Regions from separate parts of the Streptomyces sp. NPDC087906 genome, predicted to be linked through region 3. Evidence: riboswitches for the same ligand, from Rfam matches in the RefSeq annotation. Region 3 holds a riboswitch; each other region holds the start of a gene.
The links. Region 3 has a riboswitch for cobalamin ahead of metE (5-methyltetrahydropteroyltriglutamate--homocysteine S-methyltransferase). Riboswitches for the same ligand answer to the same signal wherever they lie in the genome.

Region 1 (7,425 bases), on a different contig from region 3:
CAGTCTAACCGCCCGCCGCGACTGCCTTCCCGCCCCGTCGCGGCGCCGCTGCCCGCGCTGACCAGGCGGCGGGCGGGCGGATTGTCAGTGGTCGGTGCGAGACTGAGATCCAGGTCACATTCGAGCTTGCGCCATCGAGTCTGCGAAGGGGCTGGTCCATATGGCCGGGGTTCCGAGCATTTACCCGACGATTCTGTACGCGGACCCGAAGGCCGCCATCAGGACGCTGAAGGAGGGTTTCGGATTCACCGAAGTCGCGGTGTACGAGGCCGAGGACGGCACGGTGGCCCACGCGGAGCTGTCGTGCGGGAACGGGATGGTGATGCTGGGCGCGAAGGGCCGGGAGGGCGTCTTCGCCGAGGCGATGGGTGACGGGGGCCCGGTCGGCGTCTATGTGGTCGTCGAGGACGTGGACGCGCATCACGCGCGGGCGGTCGAGCAGGGCGTGGAGATCCTGATGGACCCCATGGACCAGGACTACGGCTCCCGCGACTACATCGCGCGGGACGCCGAGGGCAACGTCTGGAGCTTCGGTACGTACGCGCCGGGGGCCGAAGTCTGAGGGGGGGCGGCCCGGCTGCCGGGAGGAGGGCCGGGGGCCGGGGTGCTCAGGCGCCTCCGTTGTGCACCTGGAAGGCCGCCCTGCGGACCGCCTTGGCCAGCGCCGGGTCGGGGTGCGCCGCCGCCAGGGCGACCAGCACCTGGACCGTACGGGGATGGCCGACGGCGCGTACCTCGTCGAGGAGCGCGGGGACGTTGCCCTGCACCGCCGAGTCCAGGTGGCGTACGAGCAGCGCGCTCTCGCCGTGGTCGGCGACGGCAGCGGCGGTGTCCACCCACAGCCAGGTCGACTCCTCGCGGGTAAGAACCTCGGAGGCGTCGTCGGGGTCGGCGCCCTCGTACTCGGCGAGCCAGAGGAGCGCGTAGGGGCGCAGGGAGGTGTCGGCTGCCGCTGCCCGTACGGCGGGTTCGGCGGGCGCGCCGACGACGCGCAGTGCCTCGAAGGCCAGACCGCGCAGCAGCGCGTCCTCGCCGCGTGCGACGGTGAGGAGTTCGCTGATGGCGCTGCTGGCCGTGCGGGCGGCGAGCCAGGCGCGGTACTCGGCGCGGGCGGGGCCCGGGGTGAGTCCCGCGCAGCCGCGGAGCATCTCCTGCGCCGACTGCTCGATGTTGCCCGCCGGGCTCTGGGCTGCGACGCAGATCTGCTCCAGCTTGACCCACACCGCCCAGTTGCCGAGCGGGGTGAGGGTCGCCTGGCCCTCGCCGAGGATCAGCGCGCCGACCGATGCCAGGCCCTCCAGGGCCCAGTGCAGCAGCGGCGAGAGCGGGACGGTGACGGCGGTCGGGTCCGCCGCCGCGGCGCCGGGCGCGTACGGCACCTCGCAGCGCTCCTCGTGGAGTTCGGCGACGCGCTTGCGCAACAGGTCGAGCAGGGCGGGGGCGGTCACGGGCCCGGCCGAGAGCTGGAGGAGGGAGAGGACCTGGGGCAGCGCTTCGACGACCTCGGCGACGGTCGCGGGTTCGACGTCGGCGGGGGCGGGGTGGACCAGCGACCAGGCGTCGAAGAGGGCGACCCAGCCGCGCAGTACGGCGCTGTCGTCGCGGTCCCAGGCGTGCAGCCGCCAGCCGGGGCGCACGGCGCCGTCGTGCAGCTCGACGAGTCCGGCCAGCCTGGCCCGGTCCCATGCGGCGCGCACCTGAGCGGGTGACAACTCCAGCGCTGCCGCCGCCCGTTCCTGGGCCTGCTCACCGAGCCTGCCGGCTCCCGGGTCCCGGTCGACGGCCGCCCAGCGGGCGATCCGTACGGCGTCGGCGAGCACCGCCCTCGCCTGGCGGGCCAGCTCCGCCTGGGGCGGAGTGCCCTCGGGCGGGCGGGGGGCCGGCCGGTTGCGCCCGTCGGTCACGGCCCGTCGCGCCGAGGCCACCGGCCGCGAACGGACGATTCTGAGTCTGGAGTTGCGCGCCAATTGCTCATCAGGCTTTCGGGACGTCACGAGAGCAGTCTTCCCGGTGACTGCCCGAAAGCCCAAACGGAACCTGCCGGATCGGTCCGGCGAGGGCGGAACGCAGCCCCGGCGCCGGGCTCGGGACGGCCGTGGGCGCGCGGGTGTTCCGGCTGCTCCGGGCGTTACATCAGGGGGGTGAGGAAGCGGCGCAGCGTCTCTTCGTAGCCGTCGGGATCCGCATTCCACATCGCGGCGTGCGGCGCTTGCGGAACGGTGTGCAGGGTGACCATTTCGGGGCGGTGCGCGGCGAGCTGCCGGGACGGGCCCCACGGGGCGAGCGTGTCGTCGGGGCCGTGGATGATCAGGGTCGGCACCCGCAGATGCCGGGCGTCGGTGGCCCGCAGCAGCCGGTTGCCGGTCAGCCCGGTCCTGCCCTGGGCGGCGCGCACGGCGAGCGGCAGCAGCGGTCCCGGGGTGCGGCGCGCGGCGGCCAGGGCGCGCAGGGTGGCCTGCCAGTCCAGGACGGGCGAGTCCAGGATGAGGCCGCTGACCCGCCCCGCCATGGCGGAGTCGGTCGCCACCCGCAGCGCCATCGACGCGCCGGTCGACCAGCCGTAGAGCAGGACGCTCTGCGCGCCGTGCCGGACCGCGTGCCGGACGGCCGCTTCCAGGTCGCGCCATTCGGAGTCGCCGAGATGGCCGATCCCGTCGGGGGACTTGGGCGCTCCGGCGTCGCCGCGGTAGGCGAGGTCCAGCACGGGGAAGCGCTGCGCCGCGAGGAAGTCCAGGACGTTCAGGGGGTGTTCGCGTGTCGTGCCGAGGCCGTGCGTGGTGATCACCCAGGTCTCGCGTACGCCGGGCACGAACCAGGCGGGCAGCATGCCGAGTTCGCCGGGGATCTCGACGTCCTGGTGGTCGAGGCCGAGGGCGGTCGCCGGGTCGCCGCTGTGCACCTGCGGGGTGAGCCGCACCCGGCTGCCCGGGGTGAGCTTGCCGTGGCTGACGCGCTCCAGGCGGCGTACGACGGTGTCCGGCGAGTGGTCCACGTCGGGCAGCACGGGTCCGACGACGGCGTGGATGCCGGGCGCCTGGAGTCCGTACGTGCCGGGGCGCAGGGAGGCGAAGGAGCGGGTCAGGGTGATCTGTCCCGCCGCCGTCGCGTGCACGGTCAGTCTGGGGTCGCCGGGCAGGGCGCGCCCGGGGGGCGGCTTGAGCGCCGCGTCGCTGGCGTACCGGCCGGCCGCGATCGCGGCCGCGCCGACACCGATCATCGTGGTGACGGCTGCTGCCGTCGCTGTTGCCGGGCGCACCCTCACAGTGTGGTGACCGTCGGCCCCGGCCGCCAGTGGACGGGGACCACCGGTGACATTCGACACGGCCGGTCGCGGCGCGGGTCGCGGCGGTCCTGGGCGGTCAGTTCTGCTTGCCGTACCCCTTCAGTTTCTCCGTCACCTCGGCCAGCTCCGCCTCGGAGAGCAGCGTCGGGGTGTGTCCGGGCACCGCGGAGGCGGTCAGCCACAGGCGGCACATCCATTCGAGCTGGGCCGTGCGGTCGTACGCCTGGTCGAGGGTGGCGCCGTAGGCGACCGTGCCGTGGTTGCGCAGCAGGCAGGCGCTGCGGTCGCGCAGCGCTTCGAGCATGTACGCGGCGAGCTGGTCCGTCCCGTACGTGGCGTACGGCGCGACGCGGACCGGGCCGCCCAGGGCGGCCGCCATGTAGTGGATCAGCGGCAGCTCGGGGACGAGCGTGGAGACGGCGGTGGCGTGCACGGCGTGGGTGTGCACGACGGCGGTGGCCGGGGTGCTGCGGTAGACCGCCAGATGCAGCGGCAGTTCGCTGGTCGGCGGGAGGGCTCCGGCCACCTGCTCCCCGTCGAGCCGGACGGCCACGGTGTCGTCGGCGGTCAGCCGGTCGTACGGCACGGCGCTCGGGGTGACGAGGACGAGATCGCCGACGCGGGCCGACACGTTGCCCGACGTGCCGACGACAAGTCCTTCGGCGGCCGTCCTGCGGGCGGTGGCGACGACGTCCTGCCAGGCCTGCCTGACCGCCTCGTCGTCCACGGCGGCCGGCCGCCGCGAGGGTGGCTGGGACCGTGTCGTGGGCGGCTGTGTCCGGTGCTCTGTCATGCGCAGATCCTGTCAGGCGGGCCGCAATTCGGGCAGTGCGGTGCGGTCCGCGGCCCGCCTTGCGGTCCACCCGGGACAGAGACACCTCAAATACCGGCCTAGTTCATCTTCCGTTCACTCTGATTCGATTGCCTGAACCGCATGGAGCACCTCACGCTGCTGCTCGCGATCGTGATCGCGACGGCTCTCGTGTTCGATTTCACGAACGGTTTCCACGACACCGCCAACGCGATGGCGACGACCATCTCGACCGGCGCTCTCCAGCCAAAGATCGCGGTGGCCATGTCCGCCGCCCTCAATCTCGTCGGCGCCTTCCTGTCGGTCGAGGTCGCCAAGACCATCTCCGGCGGCCTCATCAACGAACAGGGCATCAGGACCGAAGTCATCTTCGCCGCACTCGTCGGCGCCATCCTGTGGAATCTCTTCACCTGGCTGCTGGGCCTGCCGTCCAGCTCCTCGCACGCCCTCTTCGGAGGTCTGATCGGCGCCACCCTGATGTCCGTCGGTACGTCGGGGGTCAACGGCGGGGTCGTCGTCACCAAGGTGCTCATCCCGGCCCTCGCCGCGCCGGTCGTCGCGGGGCTGGCGGCGACGGCCGCCACCCGGCTGACGTACCGGATCGGCCGGCACACCGACGAGAAGGACACCGCCAAGGGGTACCGGGCGGGGCAGATCGCCTCCGCCGCTCTCGTCTCCCTCGCCCACGGCACCAACGACGCGCAGAAGACGATGGGTGTGATCACCCTCGCCCTGGTCACCGGCGGTGTGCTGGCGCCCGGGTCCAACCCGCCGCTGTGGGTCATCGTGTCGGCGGGCACGGCCATCGCGCTCGGCACCTACCTCGGCGGCTGGCGCATCATCCGCACCATGGGCACCGGCCTCACCACCCTCAAGCCGCAGCAGGGCTTCGCGGCCCAGACCAGCGCGGCGACCGTCATCCTCGCCTCCTCCCACCTCGGTTTCTCGCTCTCCACGACACAGGCGTGCTCCGGTGCCGTGATGGGCGCGGGGCTCGGCCGCAAGGGCGGGGTGGTCCACTGGTCCACCGCGACCCGGATGGCCGTCGCGTGGTGTCTGACCCTGCCCGCCGCGGGTCTGGTGGCGGCGGGCGCCGAGTTCCTGACCGGACGGGGCCCCTGGGGCGTCGCCGTCGTCGCCGCGCTGCTCGTCCTGGTGTCGGCGGGGATCTGGCGCGCCTCGCGCCGCCGGCCTGTGGACGCCACGAACGTGGTCGGCGCTGCGGACGACGTGGTTCCGGTGTCCGTCGGACTCCCGCAGGATCTGACGGCCACGATCCCGGCGCCCGCTGCCGCACCCGCAGCGGCGGCTCCCACCACAGCGGCCTCGGCCACGGCGTAAGGACGGAACAGCATGGAAATCGACTGGGCGGCTCTCGGCTCCGTCTTCGGGGTCAGCCTGGTGGCCACCGTCGCGCTGGTTGGCCTGTTCACCCTCGGGGTCATCGGCCTCTCCAAGCAGGGCTCGGCGACCGCCGTGTCCGGCGCGTACGCCTGCTTCGCCCTGTGCGCGGCGGCCGTCGCGTACGGGATCTTCCTCATCGTCGCCTGACCGGCCCCCGCCCCGCACCGCACCGTCCCGCTCACCCTCGACCGCAGGTCAAGGGTGAGTTGACGGCTGTTCTCGCAGCGTGGTGGACTGCCGAGACCGAAAGGGACCGGTTCGCGCCGGTCCCGCGGTGGCAAGCAGAGGAAGCCGGTGCGAATCCGGCGCGGTCCCGCCACTGTCACTGGGAGAGCGCGACGCCCAGGAGCCAGGAACTCTCGCCGCCGCTTCACGTCGAGCCGGGGCGCGGACCCTGAGTGAGGACACTTCGCCATGCCTGGCCGCGGTCCAGCCGCCGAGCGGGTCTTCGCCTACGGCGCCACCGCCGGACTCCTGGCCGACCTGCTGTTCGCCGACCCCCGGCGGGGACACCCCGTCGCCGCCTTCGGACGCTCGGCGGGCGCCGTCGAGCGCGTCCTGTGGCGCGACCACCGGGGCTGGGGCGCCCTGCACACGGCGGTGTGCGTCGCGAGCGCCACCGGCGCCGCCGCGCTCGCCACCCGCCTCGTACGCGACCGGCGCACCGCGTCCGTCGTACTGACCGCCGCAGCGACCTGGGCGGTCGTGGGCGGCACCTCCCTGGGCCGGGAGGCGCGCGCCGTCGGGGCCGCGCTGAGCGCCGGGGACACCGAGCGGGCCCGTACGCTGCTCCCCCGGCTCTGCGGGCGTGATCCGCAGGCCCTGGACGAGCGGCAGATGGCACGCGCCGTGGTCGAGTCCGTCGCGGAGAACACCTCCGACGCCGTGGTGGGCGCGCTCGTGTGGGGCGCGGTCGCCGGGGTGCCGGGACTGGTCGGGTTCCGCGCCGTGAACACCCTCGACGCGATGGTCGGCCACAAGTCCGCCGCCTACCGCCGCTTCGGCTGGGCCTCGGCCCGGCTCGACGACCTGGCCGGCTGGCCGGGGGCCCGGCTCACCGCCGCGCTGGCGACCGCCTGCGGCGGCGACCCGCGCGGCGCGCTGCGGGCCGTACGCGCCGACGCTGCCCGCCATCCGAGCCCCAACGCGGGCCCGGTGGAAGCGGCGTTCGCCGGTGCGCTGGGCGTACGGCTCGGCGGCACCCTCGCGTACGGCGGCCGGGTCGAGCACCGGCCGGTGCTGAACGGGGCGGCGGGACGTCCTGTCGAGGTCGCCGACATCGAACGGGCGGTACGGCTCTCCCGGCGCGTCACCTGGCTCACGCTCGGCGTCTGCGCGGTGGGCCGGTTCGCGGCCAGGAGGGGGTCGATATGAGGGGCGGTGGGCTGCTGGTCGCCGGCACGACGTCCGACGCGGGCAAGAGCGTCGTCACGGCGGGAATCTGCCGGTGGCTGGTGCGCCAGGGGGTGAAGGTCGCGCCCTTCAAGGGCCAGAACATGTCGCTCAACTCGTTCGTGACACGCGAGGGCGCGGAGATCGGCCGGGCCCAGGCGATGCAGGCACAGGCCGCGAGGGTCGAGCCGACGGCGCTGATGAATCCGGTGCTGCTGAAGCCGGGCGGCGACCGCACCAGTCAAGTGATCCTCATGGGGCGGCCGGTGGGCGAGCTGAGCGCACGCGGCTACCACGGCGGCCGGCAGGCCGAGCTGCTCCGGCCCGTGCTGGACTGCCTGGAGGAGCTGCGGAGCACGTACGACGCGGTGATCTGCGAAGGCGCCGGCAGTCCCGCCGAGATCAATCTGCGCCGTACCGACATCGTGAACATGGGCATCGCGCGGGCCGCCCGGCTGCCGGTCGTGATCGTCGGAGACATCGACAGGGGCGGGGTCTTCGCCTCGTTCTTCGGCACGACGGCACTGCTGAGCGA
Region 2 (7,425 bases), on a different contig from region 3:
ATGTGATGACGCGGCCGTCCTCCACGTACAGCCCGTCCTGCTCGACCTTGGCCTGAGGAAACGTCCGGGACAGCAGCTCGGTGTGGCTCCAGTGGCTGACGCACCGCCGCCCGTCGAGCAGCCCGGCGGCGCCCAGCACGAACACGCCGGAACACACGCTGAGCACCCAGGCGCCGCGGTCGACGGCGCGCCGCAGCGCGTCCAGCAGCTCCGGCGGATAGTCGCGCACGGCGTACGAGGCACCGGCGGGTACGGCGATCAGATCGGCCTCCTCCAGCCGGTCCAGGCCGTACATGTCGCCGAGGGTGAACCCGGCATGGGTGCGCAGCACGGGCCCCTCGGCGGACACGACGCCGAAGTCGTACGCCGGCAGCCCTTCGTCACTGCGGTCGAGGCCGAACACCTCGCAGATCACGCCGAGTTCGAAGGGATGAACGCCGTCGAGGAGGACCGTCGCCACGTTTTTCAGCATGGCAGCAAGTGTGGCAGCAATTCGATGCTTGATGACAGTCCTGCCACTGCTTTTCCTGGGGCGGAGCGACGAAAGTGAAGGCATGGACACCTTCCTCACCATTCTCGCCCTGATCGCCCTGTTCGTCCTCCTCGCGCTGCCCCCGCTGTACTGGCACGTCAAGGACCGCGTGACCGACCGCCGGGTCCGGCTGGCCCGGATCGACCACGAGCTGCGCGAGCTGCGGGAGCGCCGCAGCCCGAACCGCGACGACTACTCCCGCACCAACTGACCCGCACGCCGGCCGAGCCCGCCGGGCCCGGACACCGCGTCGAATTCGCCGCTCATGCAACCACCGTGCCCGCGTCTTGCCGTTTCCGCAAAGAGCTTTGCCCGCCGGCCGATCCGGGCGGATCGTTGCGTCGCAGTCACCGCGAACTTCACCGCGCACTGCACCGCCGACGCGACGAGAGGCCGACCGCCATGGATGCCCAGGGCTGGAACGAGATGTACCGCAGCCGCGAGCAGGTCTTCAGCGGCAACCCCAACGGGGTGCTCGTCGCCGAGACGGCCGAGCTGCCGCCGGGCCGGGCGCTCGACGCCGGGTGCGGCGAAGGCGCCGACGCGCTCTGGCTGGCCCGGCGCGGCTGGCAGGTCACCGGGGTCGACATCGCCGAGACCGCCCTGCGGCGCGCGGCCGAGGCCGGCACCGACGTCCAGGACCTGGTGACCTGGACACGCGCCGACCTCAGCACCACACCGCCCCCGGCGGACGCCTTCGACCTGGTGTCCGTCCAGTACTTCCCGCTGCACCGCACGCCGGACCACGCGGCGCTGCAAGGTCTCCTGGCCGCCGTCGCCCCCGGCGGCACGCTGCTCTTCGTCGGCCATGACCTCGCGGACCTGACCCACCGGGAGGGCGACGACTTCGACCCCGCCGACTACTACCAGCCCGCCGACATCCCGCCACTCCTCGGCGCGGGCTGGGACGTCCTGGTCGACGAGACCCGGCCGCGCGCCGTCCCGCCCCCGGCCGGCACCCACCACACCCACGACACCGTCCTGCGGGCGCTGCGCAGGCCGTGAGCAGGTCAGAAGTCGTCGTCCAGACTGACCGAGCCCTCCACCGCCACCTGGTAGGCGGACGGGCGGCGTTCGAAGAAGTTGGTCAGCTCCTGGACGCCCTGCAGTTCCATGTACGAGAACGGGTTCTCCGAGCCGTACACCGGCGCGAGGCCGAGGCGGCGCAGCCGCTCGTCGGCGACGCACTGGAGGTATTCGCGCATCGACTCGGTGTTCATGCCGGGCAGCCCGTCACCGCACAGGTCGCGGCCGAACTGCAGCTCCGCCTCGACCGCCTCCTTGAGCATGTCCGTGACCTGCCGCTGGAGTTCGTCGTCGAAGAGGTCCGGCTCCTCCTTGCGGACGGTGTCCACGACCTCGAACGCGAAGTTCATGTGCATCGTCTCGTCGCGGAAGACCCAGTTGGTGCCCGTGGCGAGACCGTGCAGCAGGCCGCGCGAGCGGAACCAGTAGACGTACGCGAACGCGCCGTAGAAGAACAGGCCCTCGATACAGGCGGCGAAGCAGATCAGGTTCAGCAGGAAGCGCCGCCGGTCCGCCTTGGTCTCCAGCCGGTCGATCGTCTCGACCGAGTCCATCCAGCGGAAGCAGAACTGCGCCTTCTCGCGGATCGAGGGGATGCTCTCCACCGCGTCGAACGCCGCCGCCCGGTCCGCCGGGTCGGGGAGGTAGGTGTCGAGCAGCGTCAGATAGAACTGGACGTGCACGGCCTCTTCGAAGAGCTGGCGGGACAGGTACAGCCGCGCCTCGGGGGAGTTGATGTGCTTGTACAGCGTCAGGACGAGGTTGTTCGACACGATCGAGTCGCCCGTCGCGAAGAACGCGATCAGCCGGCCGATCATGTGCTGCTCGCCGGGGGAGAGCTTGGCGAGGTCGGCGACGTCGGAGTGGAGGTCGACCTCCTCCACGGTCCAGGTGTTCTTGATCGCGTCGCGGTAGCGGTCGTAGAAGTCGGGGTAGCGCATCGGCCGCAGGGTCAGTTCGAAGCCGGGGTCGAGCAGATTCTTCTCAGTGGTCTTTTCAGTCGTCATTACTGGCAGGCCTCGCAGGACTCGGGGTTTTCCAGGGAGCAGGCGACGGCGTCCGCGTCGGGCGCCATCGGTACGGGTACGGGTACGGGTGTGGAGGCGGCGCCGGGGGCGACGCGCGCCGCCGGTACGTCGGCGGCGCCGGCCGCGCGGGCGATCCGGGTCGCCGGGCGCGAGCGCAGGTAGTACGTGGTCTTGAGGCCCTTCTTCCAGGCGTACGCGTACATCGAGCTGAGCTTCCCGATGGTCGGCGTCTCCAGGAACAGGTTCAGCGACTGGCTCTGGTCGAGGAACGGCGTACGCGCCGCCGCCATGTCGATCAGACCGCGCTGCGGGATCTCCCACGCCGTGCGGTACAGCTCGCGCACCTCGGCCGGCAGCCAACTGAAGCCCGCCACCGAGCCGCTGGCCTCGCGCAGCGCCTCACGGGTCCTGGTGTCCCAGACACCGAGCCGCTTCAACTCCGCCACCAGGTACGAGTTGACCTGGAGGAACTCGCCCGACAGCGTCTCGCGCTTGAAGAGGTTCGAGACCTGCGGCTCGATGCACTCGTAGACCCCGGCGATCGAGGCGATGGTCGCGGTCGGCGCGATGGCGAGCAGCAGCGAGTTGCGCATACCGCTCCTGGCGACCCGGGCGCGCAGGGCGTCCCACCGCTCGGGCCAGTTCAGCTCGACGCCGTAGTGGTCGGGGTGCAGCACCCCGCGCGCCGTACGCGTCTGCTCCCAGGCGGGCAGCGGGGCGTACCGCTCGGCGAGCCCGCAGGACGCCTCGTACGCGGCGAGCATGACCCGCTCGGCGATCTTCGTGGAGAGCGCGGCGGCCTCGGCGGAGTCGAAGGGCAGGCCATTCTTGAAGAAGACGTCTTGGAGGCCCATCACACCTAGGCCGACCGGGCGCCATGTGGCATTGGAGCGGCCCGCCTGCTCGGTCGGGTAGAAGTTGATGTCCACGACCCGGTCGAGGAAGGTGACGGCGGTGGCGACCGTCGAGTCCAGCCGCGCCCAGTCGATCTCGCCCGAATCCAGCACGAAAGCGGCCAGGTTGACCGAGCCGAGGTTGCAGACGGCCGTCTCGCCGTCGTCCGTGACCTCCAGGATCTCCGTGCAGAGGTTGGACGAGTGAACGGTGCGGCCGGGCTCCGCCGTCTGGTTGGCCGTACGGTTCGACGCGTCCTTGAAGGTCATCCAGCCGTTGCCGGTCTGGGCGAGGGTGCGCATCATCCGCCCGTACAGGTCGCGGGCCGGGATCGTCCTGATCGCGAGGCCCGCCGCCTCGGCCGCGCGGTACGCCGTGTCGAACGCGTCGCCCCACAGGTCGACCAGCTCGGGCACGTCTGAGGGTGAGAACAGCGACCAGTCGGTGTCCGCCTCGACGCGTCGCATGAATTCGTCGGGGATCCAGTGCGCGAGGTTGAGGTTGTGCGTACGGCGTGCCTCCTCACCGGTGTTGTCCCGCAGTTCGAGGAACTCCTCCAGGTCGGCGTGCCACGTCTCCAGATAGACGGCGGCGGCGCCCTTGCGCCGGCCGCCCTGGTTGACGGCGGCGACCGAGGAGTCGAGCGTGCGCAGGAACGGCACGATGCCGTTGGAGTGCCCGTTGGTGCCGCGGATCAGCGAACCCCGGGAGCGGATACGGGAGAACGGGATGCCGATGCCGCCCGCGTGCTTCGAGAGCCGGGCCACCTGGTGGTAGCGGTCGTAGATCGAGTCGAGTTCGTCGGCGGGGGAGTCCAGCAGGTAGCAGGAGGACATCTGCGGGTGCCTGGTACCGGAGTTGAACAGGGTCGGCGACGACGGCAGATAGTCCAGCCGGCTCATCAGCCGGTAGAGGGCGGCGACTTCGTCCAGCGCGGCCGTACTGTCGTCCTCGGCGAGCCCGCACGCCACGCGCAGCATGAAGTACTGCGGGCGCTCGAAGACGTGGCGGGTGATCGGGTGGCGCAGCAGGTAGCGGCTGTAGAGCGTACGCAGCCCGAAGTACCCGAACCGGTCGTCGGCGGCCGGGTCGACGAGCGCGTCGAGCCGCTCGGCGTGCAGCGCCACGAAGCGGGCCGTGGCGTCGGCGATCAGCCCCTCGGTGTGTCCGACGCCGACCGAGGCGGAGAACGACACCGCGCCCTGGCCCGCGGCCTCGTCCGCGATGGAGCGGGTCAGCAGCCGGGCGGCGAGCCGGGAGTACGCCGGGTCCTCGGAGATCAGCCCGGCGGCGGCCTCGGTGGCCAGCTCACGCAGGCCCGCGGCGTCCGATCCGGCGTGCCGCCCCCGGAGCGCCGCCGCGGCGACCTTGCCCGGGTCGGTGTCGGGCAGATCGGCGGTGAGGTCCGTCAGCGTACGCAGCAGTGCCTCGCCTGAAGCGGCGGTGTGCGTGGCCGGACGGTCTGGCGCGATGGTCACGTGATGCTCTCCCTCGCTCGGACCGGGTCCGGCGGGCAGGAGGCAGGCGTACGACGGACCGCACCCGGAGCAGGGCGCACCGCCGTGTCCGCCGGCCCTACCGCGGGGCCCGGGACGTCTCGACGCCCGAATCGGCCGACCCGGACGCACCGCCGGCAGGTGTTCGGACTCGCGGGGTACGACAAAGCGCACCACAGCACACCGTTGCGGGACAGTTCCGGATTCGCACCGGATTCCCCTGTGTCGACAGCGAGACGAGCATACATCTGGTGGACGTTCCGGGAGCCACCCCCCACATGTTGTGTCGCGGCGAGTTTCGTCTGCTCGCTGTCAGCGCTGTGTCAGCGATTTCCGCTACCGTCCTGGAGACAAGGAGGTGTCCCCATGGCGGCGGTCGAAGGCAGGCACGGGATTCTTCCGGAGGAGTTCGACGAGGCGACCCGGGTACTGGCGAGGACCACTGAGGGCGTCCGGCTGGAACTCATCGACGGACGGATCAGGAGCAGGGCCGTGCCGGACGGTTCCCGCGGGCGCGTCGTTCAGTGGCTGACACGTATCTGCATGAGAGCGCGTCCTGAGCTGTGGCTCCATCCGGGGCAGGGGCTGAAGGTCCAGACGTATCGCAACGGCCGTGCTCGCCCGGACGGTGCCCTGGCGCCCAGCGGCGCTTTCGTCGGCCAGGGCGAGTGGGGCGACCCGGAACGGGTCCTGATGACCGTCGAGGTCACGTCGTACGACTCCGACACCGACGACCGAGCAGCTCAAGGAATGGGTGCGCTGAGGGCAGCGAAAACGGGCCGCCGGTGGTGCCGGCGGCCCGTTCCTGTCGCGGTTTCGCGGTGGCTCAGTGGGCCGGTTCCGCCGGGGTCGTCAGGGGGAGTTCGGCCTTGACGTCCGGGTCGCCCGCGTCCGCCGTGTAGTCCGACGCGCTCGTCTCGTCGATGCCGTCCGGTGCCTTGACCGCGCGCAGGATCAGGGTGAGGACCACCGTCACCACCACGTTCAGCACGAACGCGGTGAGGCCGATGTAGCCGATCTCGCCGAGGCCCGGGATCTCCTTCGACGAGCCGCCGAAGTGCTTCTGGGTCGGGCTCGCGACGCCGTACGCGGCGAGCGTCCCGTAGACCATGCCGACCGCCCAGCCCGCCAGCAGGGCCCAGCGGTGGAACCAGCGGGTGAACAGGCCGCCGACCAGGGCCGGCAGGGTCTGCAGGATCCAGATGCCGCCCAGGAGCTGGAAGTTGATCGCTACGGTCGGGTCCATGCCGAGGACGAAGACCAGCGCGCCCACCTTCACCAGCAGGGACACCAGCTTGGAGACCTTGGTCTCCTGCGCGGGGGTCGCGTCCGGCTTGATGAAGTCCTTGTAGATGTTGCGGGTGAAGAGGTTCGCCGCGGCGATCGACATGATCGCGGCCGGCACCAGCGCGCCGATGCCGATCGCGGCGAACGCGACGCCCGCGAACCAGTCGGGGAACATGTTCTCGAAGAGCTGCGGGATCGCCAACTGGCCGTTGTCGACCTTGATCCCGGCGGCGATGGCCATGAAGCCGAGCAGCGCCAGCAGCCCCAGCATCAGTGAGTACAGCGGCAGGATCGCGGTGTTGCGCCGGATCACGTCGCGGCTGCGGCTGGAGAGCGTCGCCGTGATCGAGTGCGGATACATGAACAGCGCGAGCGCCGAGCCGAGCGCCAGCGTCGCGTACCCCCACTGGCCGGCTTCGGGGGGCGCCAGCGCGCCGCGCGGTTTGCCGGTGGCCGGGTTGACCTTCGCGAAGGCGTCGCCCGCCTTGGCGAAGATGTCGTCGAAGCCGCCGAGCCGGATCGGGATGTAGATGATCGCCACGAGAATGACGATGTAGATCAGACCGTCCTTGACGAACGCGATCAGCGCGGGCGCCCGCAGCCCCGACGAGTACGTGTAAGCGGCGAGCACGGCGAACGCGATGAACAGCGGCAGGTCCTTGACGAACCAGTTGGTGTCGTTGCTGCCGCCGATGCCCATCACGTCGAGCACCGACTGGATACCGACCAACTGGAGCGCGATGTATGGCATCGTCGCGAGGATGCCGGTCACGGCGACCGCCAGGGACAGCGACTTCGAGCCGAACCGCCCCCTGACGAAGTCCGACGTCGTCACGTACCCGTGCTTGTGCGACACCGACCAGAGCCGGGGCAGGAAGGTGAAGATCAGCGGGTAGACCAGGATCGTGTACGGGACGGCGAAGAAGCCCGAGGCGCCCGCCGCGTAGATCGCGGCCGGTACGGCCACGAAGGTGTACGCCGTGTAGAGGTCGCCGCCGAGCAGGAACCAGGTCACCCAGGTGCCGAACGACCGGCCGCCCAGGCCCCATTCGTCGAGGCTGTGCTGGTTCTCCGCCCTGCGCCAGCGCGCCGCCAGGAACCCCATGGCGGTGACGGCCAGGAAGAAGAAGATGAAGACGCCGAGCGCGACGCCGTTCACACC
Region 3 (7,425 bases):
TGGCCGACCAAGGGGTACTGGAGCGCTACCGCGGCGGAGCGCGAAGCCTGCTGCTGCGCGGTGAGGAACCGCCCTTCGCGCTCAGGACCCAGGAAGGCCTTGAGGCCAAACAGCTCATCGCCGCCGAGGTCGCCTCGATGATCGCGGACGGCGAGTCGGTCGTCGTCGACAGCGGCACCACCTGCCTGGAAGTGGCCCGCGCGCTTCAGCACCGACGGCTGACCGTCATGCCGTTGTCGCTGCACGCGGCCAACGAACTCACCGGCGGTGCGCAGTTGACGCTGCTGCTGCCCGGCGGTCAGCCGCGCCCCGGTGAACTGGCCCTGACCGGACCGCTGGCCGAGGCGTCGCTCGCCGCCCTGCGCTTCGACACCGCCGTCATCGGCTGCTGCGGCCTGACCGTCGCCGACGGCCTGACCGCGTACGATCTCGCCGACGCGACGATCAAACGCGCCGCGATCACCTCGGCCCGCCGGGTCATCGCCGTCGCCGAGGCCGTCAAACTCTCCCGTACGGCCCTGGCGTTCGTCGCCCCGGCCGCCGCGCTGCACGCCGTGGTGACCGAGCGGTCCGCCCCGCAGGACGAGACCGACGGGCTGACCGCGGCAGGGGTCTCCGTACGGAAGGTGTGACTCCGGGCTGACCCTCTGCTGGGACCGCACCGTACGTCGCTGGGACCGCACCGTACGTCGCTGGGACCGCACCGTACGTCGCGGCCAACGGCCCTGTGTCCTGCGCCACATCGGACCCCGCCGATGTCACAACCGCACCCCCCGCGCCGTCATGTGTCCGGACGGAACTGTCCATCCTGGCCGTTTCTGGGGGACACGGATGAGTACGACACGACAGGCACCCGCGGGTGAGCGCATGGCCGACTGGGCGGACGGCCGGCTCGGCGTCTACGGCCTGGGCAGGGCGTATCTGCGCAAGGTCTTCCCGGACCACTGGTCCTTCATGCTGGGCGAGATCTGCCTCTACAGCTTCATCATCCTCGTCCTCACGGGCGTCTATCTGACGCTCTTCTTCCACCCGTCGATGAACGAGGTGGTCTACCACGGCAGTTACGCCCCGCTGAACGGCATCAGGATGTCGGAGGCGTACGCCTCCACCCTGGACATCAGCTTCGACGTGCGCGGCGGACTGCTGATCCGGCAGATCCACCACTGGGCCGCCCTGGTCTTCCTCGCCGCACTGCTCGTGCACATGATGCGGCACTTCTTCACCGGCTCGTTCCGCAAGCCCCGCGAGATCAACTGGCTGTTCGGCTGGCTGATGCTGGTGATCGGGCTCTTCGAGGGGCTGACCGGCTACTCGCTGCCGGACGACCTGCTGTCCGGTACGGGGATGCGGTTCGTGGACGGCGCCGTCCTCTCCACGCCCGTCGTGGGCACGTACCTGTCGATGTTCCTGTTCGGCGGGGAGTTCCCGGGACACGACATCGTGTCGCGCTTCTACTCCGTGCATGTGCTGCTCTTCCCGGGAATCATCGCCGCGCTCGTCGTCGTCCATCTGATCCTCGTCGTCCACCACAAGCACACCCAATTCCCGGGCCCCGGACGGACGGAGACGAACGTCGTGGGAGCGCCGCTGATGCCGGTGTACATGGCGAAGGCAGGCGGCTTCTTCTTCCTGGTCTTCGGGACGATCGCGGTGATCGCGGCGGTCGCGGCGATCAACCCCGTCTGGTCGTACGGCCCTTACCGCCCCGACCAGGTGTCGACCGGTGCGCAGCCCGACTGGTACCTCGGCTTCTCCGAGGGGCTGATCCGCATTATGCCGGGCTGGGAGATCAACGCGTGGGGACACACACTCGTCCTCGGTGTGTTCGTGCCCCTGATGATCTTCCCGCTGATGCTGGTGTTCATCGGCGCCTATCCGTTCGTCGAGGCATGGACAACCGGCGACCGCCGCGAACACCATCTGCTGGACCGGCCGCGCAACCGGCCGGTCCGTACGGCCATCGGCGCCGCGTGGATCAGCGAGTACCTCGTCCTGCTCGTCGGCGGCGGGAACGACCTGTGGGCGACCCACTTCCATCTCTCCATCAACACCATCACCTGGACGGTGCGGGTGGCGTTCTTCGTGATGCCGGTGATCGTCTTCATCGTCACCAGACGCGTCTGCCTGGGGCTGCGGCAGCGCGACCGGGAGAAGGTGCTGAACGGCAGGGAGACCGGCATCGTCAAGCGGCTGCCGCACGGCGAGTTCGTCGAGGTGCACGAACAGCTCTCGCCGGCCGAGCTGTTCACCCTGACCCAGGGCGAACAGCCGCAGCCGCTACGGCTCGGCCCCGCGACGGACAGCAACGGCGTCACCCGCAGAACCGGCCTCGCCCGGCGGGTGCGGGTACGGCTGTCGCGGGCGTTCTACGACGAGGAGTCCCGGGTGTGACGACGGCGGGCGGAAGGCCCCCTTCCGCCGTCACCCGCCGCGTCACCCGCCGGGCACTTCCTCGGGGAGCGGCCGCCGCACCCGGCCCGCCCGGCGCTGCTCAGACGCCCCGAACGCCGCGTAGTTCTGTCTGGCTTCGCGCAGCGTGACGTGGTTGGGGCCGCCGATGTACCGGTCCGGATCGCTGTGGTCCGAGCCGTCGTCCTCCCAGCCGCACACCGGGCAGATCTCGTAGAAGCCCCGCTCGGCCAGTGTCAGATTGCCGCAGACGAGACAGGGGACACGGGCGGCGGCCGGCTCGCTTTCGGTCATGCGTGGTGGCCCTTCTCTGTCCTCGGGCGGCAAGAGCCGTCACGAGCAACGGGTCTCACATCCGAGAGGATCGTGCAAATACCCGCCAGCATCTGTCTAACGTTTCCGCAGGTCAAGCGCGTTCAATGGAATTACACATTCCAACAACGCGGAAGAAGACCACCATGAATGCCACGTACGGTTTCAACGCCACCCTGACCGCCAAGCCCGGAGCGGGTGGCCAGTTGGTCGACCTGCTGCTGACCGGTCTGGACGAAGGCAGCCCCGGCGCCAGCGAGTACTGCGTCGTCTATCTCGTCTCCCGCTCCGCCTCCGACCCGGACGTCGTCCATGTCACGGAGGGCTGGACCAGCGAGGAGGACCACCACCGGGTCTTCTCCGGTGAGGCCGCGCAGGCCATCGTGGCGCGGATCGGCGGGCTGCTGGCCGAGGAGTCCGCCTACACGGACTACGTCCCGGTGCGCGGCAAGGCCGCGTTCTGACCCGTAGCCACCGCCCGCGCCCTGTGCCCTCCCCCCCCGTGCCCTACGAAAGGCCCCGCCATGACCACCGCACGCCCTGAGCTGGACCCCGAACTGCGTCGCCTGCTGGCCGACATGCCCCTCATGTCCGAGCTGAGTCCGGAGATACTCGCGCAGGTACGCCCCTTCTCCTCGGCGCCCGTCGAACCCCTCCTTGCCGACCGGCAGGTCGACCGGCGGGAGGTCACCGTGCCCGCCAAGGACGGCACCCCGATCCGGCTCTCGGTCTTCAGCCCCGCGAGTGGTGATCACCCCTCCGCCGCGCCCTGTGTCTACTGGATGCACGGCGGCGGGATGGTCATGGGGGACCGCTTCTCGCAGATCGACATCCCGCTGGAGTGGCTCGACGCGCTCGGCGCCGTCGTGGTTTCCGTCGACTACCGGCTCGCACCCGAGGCCACCGGGACGACGCTGGTCGACGACTGCTACGAAGGGCTGCTCTGGACCGTCGGGCACGCCGCCGAACTGGGCGTCGACCCCGCCAGGATCGTCGTCGCGGGGGCCAGCGCCGGCGGCGGCCTCGCCGCAGGTGTCGCCCTGCTGGCGCGCGACCTCGGCACCCCGGCCCTCGCCGGCCAGGCCCTGATCGGTCCCATGCTCGACCACCGCAACACCTCCGTCTCCAGCCGCCAGTACTCCGGTGTCCCCGGCGTCTGGACCGGCGAGATGAACGCGTTCGGCTGGCGCTGCGTCCTCGGCGATCTCACCGGCGCTGACGTCTCCCCGTACGTCTCACCCGCCCTGGCGGACGACCTCTCGGGGCTGCCGACCACCTATATCGACACCGGCTCCGCCGAGGTCTTCCGCGACGAGGACGCCGCCTACGCCGCCGGGATCTGGGCGGCAGGGGGTCAGGCCGAACTGCATGTCTGGGCGGGTGGCTTCCACGGATTCGACGCGCTGTACCCGCAGGCCGACCTCTCGGCCACGGCCCGCCGGACCCGTACCGACTGGCTCACCCGCGTCCTGGCCCCGGACGGGGCACCGGACAGGGCCCCGGACGGGGCCCCGGTGACGGACCAGGCCATGGACTAGGGCACGGCCGAGGACACGGACCAGGCCACCCGAGCGTGCCCGACCCCGGCCCGGATCACGGGCAAGGGTGCGCGCGGGCCGTTCTTCCCTCTAGGCTGGTCGTGCGACTGGTTGGCCCTGTCCGCCAGAGAGGGCTTCGTAAGAGGGAACCCGGTGAGAATCCGGGACTGCCCCGCAGCGGTGAGTGGGAACGACCGCCGTCATACGCACTGGACCCGGCCGGGTCTGGGAAGCGACGGCCATTAGGTGTCCCGTGACCTTCACGAGACGAGCCCGCGAGTCCGAAGACCTGCCCGTCGCCCGTGCGCGACCGATCGCGCGCGGACATCCCGGTGACCTCGTGGGCGGGTCGGCGTACACATCGAGCGGTACTCGCGGCGGCGCAGCCTCGCGGGCCGCCCGGTCGGTCCGTCCCTTCGCGTCCGCGGTCCCGTCCCCGGGACACCAGGACACATCTCGCGAAGGAGAGTTCCGTGACAGCGAAGCCCGCAGCCGCGGCAGCACGCGCCACCGTCCACGGCTACCCCCGCCAGGGTCGCAACCGTGAACTGAAGAAGGCAGTCGAGGGGTACTGGAAGGGCCGCGTCAGCGCCGACGCCCTCCGGGAGACCGCGGCAGGTCTGCGCCGTTCGAACTGGCAGCAGTTGGCCGAGGCCGGTATCCACGAGGTGCCGTCCGGTGACTTCTCGTACTACGACCATGTTCTGGACACCAGCGTCATGGTCGGCGCTGTCCCCGAGCGGCACCGCGCGGCGGTCGAAGCCGACGCGCTCGACGGGTACTTCGCGATGGCCCGGGGCAACCAGGACATCGCCCCGCTAGAAATGACCAAGTGGTTCGACACGAACTACCACTACCTCGTGCCCGAGCTGGGCCCGGACACCGTCTTCACGGCCGACTCCGGCAAGCAGGTCACCGAGCTGGCGGAGGCCGTCGCGCTCGGTCACACCGCACGCCCGGTCCTCGTAGGCCCTCTCACGTACCTGCTGCTCGCCAAGCCCGCGCCCGGCGTCGCCGCCGACTTCGAGCCGCTGACCCTGCTGGACCGGCTGCTGCCGGTGTACGCCGAGGTGCTGGCCGATCTGCGGGCGGCCGGCGCCGAGTGGGTGCAGCTCGACGAGCCCGCGCTGGTCCAGGACCGCACCCCCGCCGAGCTGGCCGCCGCCGCCCGCGCCTACCGCGACCTGGGAGCCGCGACCGACCGGCCGAAGCTGCTCGTCGCCTCGTACTTCGGACGGCTCGGCGAGGCGCTGCCGGTCCTGGCCAAGGCGCCGGTCGAAGGACTCGCCCTCGACTTCACCGAGTCGGGCGCCGCCAACCTCGATGACCTCGCAGCCGCCGGCGGACTGCCCGGCAAGCGGCTGGTCGCCGGCGTCGTCAACGGCCGCAACATCTGGATCAACGACTACGAGAAGTCGCTGGCCACACTCGGCACGCTCCTCGGTCTCGCCGACCGGGTCGACGTCTCGTCGTCCTGCTCGCTCCTGCACGTACCGCTGGACGCCGACGCCGAACGCGACATCGATCCGCAGATCGTCCGCTGGCTCGCGTTCGCCCGGCAGAAGACCCAGGAGATCGCCGTCCTGGCGCGCGCCCTCGCGCAGGGCACTGACACCATCGCGGCCGAACTCGCCTCCAACCGCGCCGATCTGGCCTCGCGTGCCGGGTCCGCACTGACCAGCGACCCCGCCGTGCGGGCCCGTACCGCTGCCATCACCGACGCCGACGGGCGGCGCTCGCAGCCGTACCCCGAGCGGACCCTCACCCAGCGCGCGCACCTCGGGCTCCCGCTGCTGCCGACCACGACCATCGGCTCGTTCCCGCAGACCAGCGAATTGCGCACCGCGCGGGCCGACTTGCGGACCGGCCGGATCGACACCGCCGGGTACGAGGAGCGCATCAAGGACGAGATCAGGGACGTCCTGTCCTTCCAGGAGAAGGCCGGGCTCGACGTCCTGGTGCACGGCGAGCCCGAACGCAACGACATGGTCCAGTACTTCGCCGAGCAGCTCACCGGCTATCTGGCCACGCGGCACGGCTGGGTGCAGTCGTACGGCACCCGGTACGTCCGGCCGCCGGTGCTGGCCGGCGACATCTCACGGCCCGAGCCGATGACAGTGCGCTGGACGACGTACGCGCAGTCCCTCACCGACCGCCCGGTCAAGGGCATGCTCACCGGGCCCGTCACCATGCTGGCCTGGTCCTTCGTCCGCGACGACCAGCCGCTCGGCGACACCGCGCGCCAGGTCGCCCTCGCCCTGCGCGACGAGGTCGACGACCTTGAGGCGGCCGGTACTTCGGTCATCCAGGTCGACGAACCGGCCCTGCGGGAAACGCTGCCGCCGCGCGCGGCCGACCACGCCGCGTACCTGGACTGGGCCACCGAGTCCTTCCGGCTCACCACCAGCGGCGTCGGCCCGGCCACCCAGATCCACACCCACATGTGCTACGCCGAGTTCGGCGACATCGTGCAGGCCATCGACGACCTCGACGCCGACGTCATCAGCCTGGAAGCCGCCCGCTCGCACATGCAGGTCGCGGGCGAACTCGCCGCGCACGGCTACCCGCGCGAGGCGGGCCCCGGCGTGTACGACATCCACTCACCGCGCGTGCCGAGCGCCGAAGAGGCAGCGGCCCTGCTGCGCAAGGGACTTGAGGGCATCCCGGCCGACCGGCTCTGGGTCAACCCCGACTGCGGTCTGAAGACCCGCGGCTGGCCCGAGACCCGGGCCTCGCTGGAGAACCTGGTCGCGGCGGCCCGCGAAATCCGCACGGAGCTGGCCGCCGAGGGCTCCTGACCCTTGGACGGGGTCCGGGGCGGTCACCACGGGTGGCCGCCCCGGACCCGCCGCACCCGGCCGGCGCCCCGACCGCTGTGGTGTTGGGGGAGTGTTCGGCAGTCGGCAGCCGATGGGCAATGTCGCCGTTCCGACATGATCCGTACCGTAACGCCGTTCGAATCCCCCAAATCTCAACGTGCGGAGCGGAAATCATGGACGGCTCTCCTGCGGTCGGCAGCGACGGCAAACCCAGACCGGTCGACAACCACGCGGACACCTGCGGGTGCCCCCGCACGGCCGATCTCGACGGGGACAGCAGCGCCGCTTCGAGCCGGCGCACCTTCCTGCGGGGCGCCGGCGCGGTGGGGGCGGGCGCCGCGGCGGCC

Region 1: it holds a riboswitch for cobalamin, as region 3 does, so the genes downstream of both, ACZ63I_RS34565 (cobalamin biosynthesis protein) here and metE (5-methyltetrahydropteroyltriglutamate--homocysteine S-methyltransferase) in region 3, are expected to answer to the same signal.
Region 2: it holds a riboswitch for cobalamin, as region 3 does, so the genes downstream of both, ACZ63I_RS23560 (ribonucleoside-diphosphate reductase subunit alpha) here and metE (5-methyltetrahydropteroyltriglutamate--homocysteine S-methyltransferase) in region 3, are expected to answer to the same signal.

The regions. Positions count from the first base shown of each region.
Region 1 covers NZ_JBVJLC010000021.1:1,122-8,546, reverse strand. Annotated here, with positions in the region: gene ACZ63I_RS34595 (VOC family protein) at 161-562, shown strand; gene ACZ63I_RS34590 (hypothetical protein) at 609-1,943, opposite strand; gene ACZ63I_RS34585 (alpha/beta hydrolase) at 2,129-3,256, opposite strand; gene ACZ63I_RS34580 (class II aldolase/adducin family protein) at 3,360-4,076, opposite strand; gene ACZ63I_RS34575 (inorganic phosphate transporter) at 4,218-5,435, shown strand; gene ACZ63I_RS34570 (hypothetical protein) at 5,448-5,645, shown strand; cobalamin riboswitch at 5,757-5,879, shown strand; gene ACZ63I_RS34565 (cobalamin biosynthesis protein) at 5,913-6,872, shown strand; gene ACZ63I_RS34560 (cobyric acid synthase) at 6,869-7,425, shown strand, end outside.
Region 2 covers NZ_JBVJLC010000008.1:92,101-99,525, forward strand. Annotated here, with positions in the region: gene ACZ63I_RS23540 (GlxA family transcriptional regulator) at 1-472, opposite strand, end outside; gene ACZ63I_RS23545 (hypothetical protein) at 555-743, shown strand; gene ACZ63I_RS23550 (class I SAM-dependent methyltransferase) at 935-1,537, shown strand; gene ACZ63I_RS23555 (ribonucleotide-diphosphate reductase subunit beta) at 1,543-2,565, opposite strand; gene ACZ63I_RS23560 (ribonucleoside-diphosphate reductase subunit alpha) at 2,565-4,958, opposite strand; cobalamin riboswitch at 5,096-5,221, opposite strand; partial or broken gene ACZ63I_RS23565 (Uma2 family endonuclease) at 5,343-5,714, shown strand; gene mctP (monocarboxylate uptake permease MctP) at 5,803-7,425, opposite strand, start outside.
Region 3 covers NZ_JBVJLC010000005.1:164,193-171,617, reverse strand. Annotated here, with positions in the region: gene ACZ63I_RS16950 (DeoR/GlpR family DNA-binding transcription regulator) at 1-632, shown strand, start outside; gene qcrB (cytochrome bc1 complex cytochrome b subunit) at 832-2,391, shown strand; gene ACZ63I_RS16940 (CPCC family cysteine-rich protein) at 2,434-2,703, opposite strand; gene ACZ63I_RS16935 (putative quinol monooxygenase) at 2,868-3,185, shown strand; gene ACZ63I_RS16930 (alpha/beta hydrolase fold domain-containing protein) at 3,246-4,259, shown strand; cobalamin riboswitch at 4,351-4,570, shown strand; gene metE (5-methyltetrahydropteroyltriglutamate--homocysteine S-methyltransferase) at 4,733-7,057, shown strand; gene ACZ63I_RS16920 (LamG-like jellyroll fold domain-containing protein) at 7,252-7,425, shown strand, end outside.